DNA from 2 places in the Arthrobacter sp. D3-18 genome. Region 1 is predicted to be linked to the other one. Evidence: riboswitches for the same ligand, from Rfam matches in the RefSeq annotation. Region 1 holds a riboswitch; the other holds the start of a gene.

Region 1 (2,195 bases):
GGTCGCCTCCTGTCTCGCCACGGCGTTCTTGGGACTGAACGACGACGTCAAGGTCACCGGAGTCTTACCCCAAGGCCTCCCGATGCCCGCTCTCGGCGGCATTGGCTGGGCAGACGCAGTGGCCCTGCTTCCCGCGGCCGCGGGTATTGCCCTCATGGCCTTCGCGGACACCGGCGTCCTTTCGCAAACGCTGGCGGCCAAGGAAGGAAAGAAGGTCTCTGGCAACAGGGAAATGGCAGCCCTCGGAGCGGCCAATGCTGCCACGGGCCTGCTGGGCGGATTCCCCATCTCCGGCAGTACATCGAGGACCCCCGTAGCCGTGGATGCCGGTGCCAAGTCCCAGATGACCGGCGTGGTGGGTTCAGTGCTGGTACTGGCGTTCATGCTGCTCGCTCCCGGAGTGACCGAGTACCTACCCTCCGCAACCTTGGCCGCCGTCGTGATCGCTGCCGCAATCGCGCTGGCGGACCCGGCGGGCGTCCGGCGGCTCCTGAGCATGAGCAGGAGCGAATCCGTGGTGATGCTGGCGGCATTCCTGGGCGTCCTCACGGTGGGTGTCCTCCAAGGGATCGTGGTGGCAATTGTTCTGGCACTCTTGGACTTCGTTCGCCGCGCGTGGGACCCCTACCGCACTGAACTCGGTTCACAGGAGGGACGCCCCGGTTACCACGACCTCGCACGCCACCCGGAAGGCGAACGCATCCCGGGACTCCTGATCCTCCGCTTCGATGCACCGCTGTTCTTCGGCAATGGACAGGTCCTTGCAAGCTTTGTCCGGGAGCAACTGGACGAAACTTCGGATGAAATCTCCCACGTAATCCTGGCTGCAGAACCCATCACAGGCATCGATACCACCGCTTTGGACGACCTCGTCACACTGGATGAATGGTTGGCCCGTCACGGTGTGGATCTGGTGTTCGCCGAGCTCAAAGGCCCTGTGAAGGACAAGTTGATCCGACTCGGAACGGCAGCCCGTTTCACGCCGGACCACTTCTTTTCCACGGTGGGTGCCGCCGTCCGCGCGCTCAAGGACGAAGAGTGAAGCGGCCGCCGATTACGCAACATGACGACGGCCCAGCCGCCCGCAAGTGCGGCCGGATGCCCGTGGATGTTACGTTTTTCTTGAGTAATGAGCACCAGCGCAAAGCCCTGACTTGCTGGTCGGCAACCCTCTCTCCGGCGGGGTGCCTCAGGTGACTACTCGGCGTATCGACAATTCGTACTGCAAGCGTGACTGAGGAGCACCAGCTATGCCTGAACCCACTGAAGAAAAACTCTCCTACCGCCTGGTGACAGGTCCTGATACCCGCGACTTCTGCGAGCGCATCCACAATGCCCTCGCCGAAGGCTATGTCCTCCACGGCAGCCCGGCAGCTACGTTCAACGGCACCGACGTCATCGTCGCCCAAGCCGTTGTCCTGCCAACCGCGATCGCCACCGCGGATGCCGCCGTTGCGAACGCCGTTGATCAGCTGGAGAACTACGACGACGAAGAAGCGTTCGAGGGCCACGCATGAGCTACGCAGGTGACCTGACCCCGCACGACGCGTGGGCCAAACTTCAAGAAGGCGCCATTCTGGTTGACGTCCGGACCGAGGGCGAATGGGCCCACATCGGCATCCCGGATACCAAAGCCACCGAGAACGACCCCCTGTTCATCCAATGGAACTTGGCCGGCGGCATTCCGAACTCCCGTTTCATTGAGGACCTTCAGCAGCAAGCTCCCGAGGACGACGGCGTTGAGCTGGTGTTCCTGTGCCGTTCAGGGCAACGCTCCATTTCGGCGGCCATCGCCGCCACACAGGCAGGCTTTACTGCCTTCAACGTTCTTGAGGGCTTCGAAGGCGAACCGGACCGCTACGGCGAGCGCACCGTCAACGGATGGAAGAATCGCGGCCTGCCAACGAATCTGGGGACCGAGTAAGTGACTTTCAATCCCGACGCCACTGGCTGGAGCCCTGACACCCAGGCCGTACGCGGTGGCCTTGACCGTACCAACTTCCAGGAAACGTCCGAGCCCGTTTTCCTGAACTCCGGCTTCGTCTACGAATCTGCCGCCGCAGCGGAGCGCGCCTTCACCGGCGAGGACGAACGATTCGTCTACTCCCGCTACGGCAACCCCTCCGTGGCCACGTTCCAGGAGCGGCTGCGGCTGCTCGAAGGAACCGAGGCGTGCTTTGCGACGGCGTCCGGCA
Region 2 (2,195 bases), 1.7 Mb from region 1:
GCGTCTACTGCATCCTCTACGGCTTCGCAGGCGCCCTCATCGGCATGGCCGCCAGCGTGGCCCTCTCCGGCGTCGAAATCGCTGCCAAGGACGACGTCTACGCAGAGGTCGCTACCCGGCTCCTGCCCATCGGCATCGGCGGCTTGGTGCTTGCGGCAGCTGTGGCCGCCATGATGTCCACGGCGTCAGGCGCACTGATTGCTGCAGCAACAGTTGCCCGCGCAGACGTTATGCCTTTCGTTGCCAGCTGGTTCGGCAAGAAGGTAGACACCTCCGACTCCGACAACCCTGAGCACGACGTCAAGGCCAACCGTTACTGGGTCCTCGGACTGGGTATCGTTGCAATCATCATCGCCATCTCCACCAAGGATGTGGTGGCCGCACTGACCATTGCCTACGACATCCTGGTTGGTGGCCTCCTCGTAGCCATCATCGGCGGCTTGGTCTGGAAGCGTGGAACAGGCATCGCGGCTGCATGGTCCATGGCGGCAGGATCAGTGATAACCCTCGGAACCATGATCATCCTTGAGATCAACGCCGAAGTTCCCCTCGATGGCATCTACGCCAACGAACCCATCTACTTCGGTTTGATTGCCTCGGCTTTGGTGTACGTTGTGGTCTCCTTGGCGAGCAAGCCCACGGATCCGGCAGTCATGAAGGCTTGGACGGACCGCGTTGCCGGCACCCGAGTGGCCGAGGAAGAGCTCACCACCCCCGCTTCCTAGGCTGGCACTAAGCAAGGTTCAGGAAACAAGTAAGGTTCGACGGCGGCGCCTCCCCTTTTCGGGGCGGCGCCGCCGTTGCGTTATGTCCGGGAAGCATGCGTTGGAAGGCCCGCTCTACACACCAAAACCACCCCAAAGCGCGCAAAGCAGGCCCCACAACGCACACCCTCCGTTGGAAGGCCCGCTCTACACACCAAAACCACCCCAAAGCGCGCACACCGGGCCCCGCAACACACCCCACCAGTTGGAAGGCCCGCTCTACACACCAAAACCACCCCAAAGCGCGCACAGCAGGCCCCGCAACACAGCAGGCCCCGCAACACAGCAGGCCCCACAACAACACACCACACCCCCCAACGGGGCCCGGACAGCTATGGGATAGGGTGGTCCCAGCTTCAAGAGATGTGGTGCCAAGCTCCGACTGGCCACACACCAACCCCATGTTCACGGGTGGTTCGGATGAGGAAGCGGCCCGTCCCGGACCAGAGACAACCGAGCGGGCAAGAGCACTCCCCCAAGGAGCAGTCCCTTGCCGTACCAAGGCGATACCACTCAGGTAAACACAACGTCAGCGCGCACCCTCGCCAAAACCGCCACACGAACAGTGGCGGTGATTCCCGCCGTCGACCTCTTCCTGGGCACGGTGACCATCACTGCCAAGGCTGGAACCGAGCAGTTCAGACATGCCCAACCGCAACTTATCGCGCAGGCGTTGGCGCAAGCCGTCCGGCCGACGAGCTGGTGTGAGTCGTCCAAGACCCTAACGGTGACTGTTGCCGCCGTCGGCAAACGGGCGGGCCTCCAACGTCACTTCACACTGAGGCACGAGGAACAGGCTTAGATTTCCTCGTCTTCCTCGCGGAACTCTTCGGTTTCGTCAAGGGGGACAACGCGTTCGTCGTCCTCGGGGACGTCGACTTCCTCCACCCAGGGCTCGTCCACTTCCTGGTCTTCGGCGTAGTCGTAGGCCGGGTCGGACTCAATGGTTGTCCGTTCCGGGTAGTTGGCGTGTGATTCGGTGGTGTTCATGGTGCAACCTCCGTCTCTTGGGCCTGTTCTGGTGGGCGCTTCAGCCCGTTGACCCGAATGCAGGAATCCAGTGGCGGGAGGGTCCCACCCCTGTCCTTCCATCTGAGCACCGGCACAGGCGAGGGTCAAGGAAATTACGGTGCACCGAACATTCCAGTTACGGAATACCAGCCAAAAATCCGCGCGGATAAGCGGTAGTGTGGGGCGTGCAATGGGGCCGCAACTACCCCACCAAGCACAGGAGACAAAGTGCAGATGCACCAGGAATCCCATAGTTCGTCGAGCTCCGCTCCGGACCCAACCCCCGAATCAGCAGCCGCCGAAAACGCCGCGACTCAGCCAGCGACGCCCTCGCATGCGGACATCCGCCGGTGGCGCCAGTACCTGGCCGATGAGCGTGCCGAGGCCGCCGTCTACCGCGAACTGGCGCAGCGACGCGAC

Evidence for each region. Region 1 has a riboswitch for S-adenosylmethionine ahead of M1D89_RS04615 (DUF1737 domain-containing protein). Riboswitches for the same ligand answer to the same signal wherever they lie in the genome.
Region 2: it holds a riboswitch for S-adenosylmethionine, as region 1 does, so the genes downstream of both, M1D89_RS17975 (hypothetical protein) here and M1D89_RS04615 (DUF1737 domain-containing protein) in region 1, are expected to answer to the same signal.

The regions. Positions count from the first base shown of each region.
Region 1 covers NZ_CP096440.1:546,695-548,889, reverse strand. The annotation lists gene M1D89_RS04620 (SulP family inorganic anion transporter) at 1-1,042, shown strand, start outside; SAM riboswitch class IV at 1,126-1,237, shown strand; gene M1D89_RS04615 (DUF1737 domain-containing protein) at 1,251-1,517, shown strand; gene M1D89_RS04610 (rhodanese-like domain-containing protein) at 1,514-1,924, shown strand; gene M1D89_RS04605 (O-succinylhomoserine sulfhydrylase) at 1,925-2,195, shown strand, end outside.
Region 2 covers NZ_CP096440.1:3,453,238-3,455,432, forward strand. The annotation lists gene M1D89_RS17970 (sodium:solute symporter family protein) at 1-725, shown strand, start outside; SAM riboswitch class IV at 1,119-1,238, shown strand; gene M1D89_RS17975 (hypothetical protein) at 1,255-1,566, shown strand; gene M1D89_RS17980 (hypothetical protein) at 1,563-1,754, opposite strand; gene M1D89_RS17985 (VIT1/CCC1 transporter family protein) at 2,010-2,195, shown strand, end outside.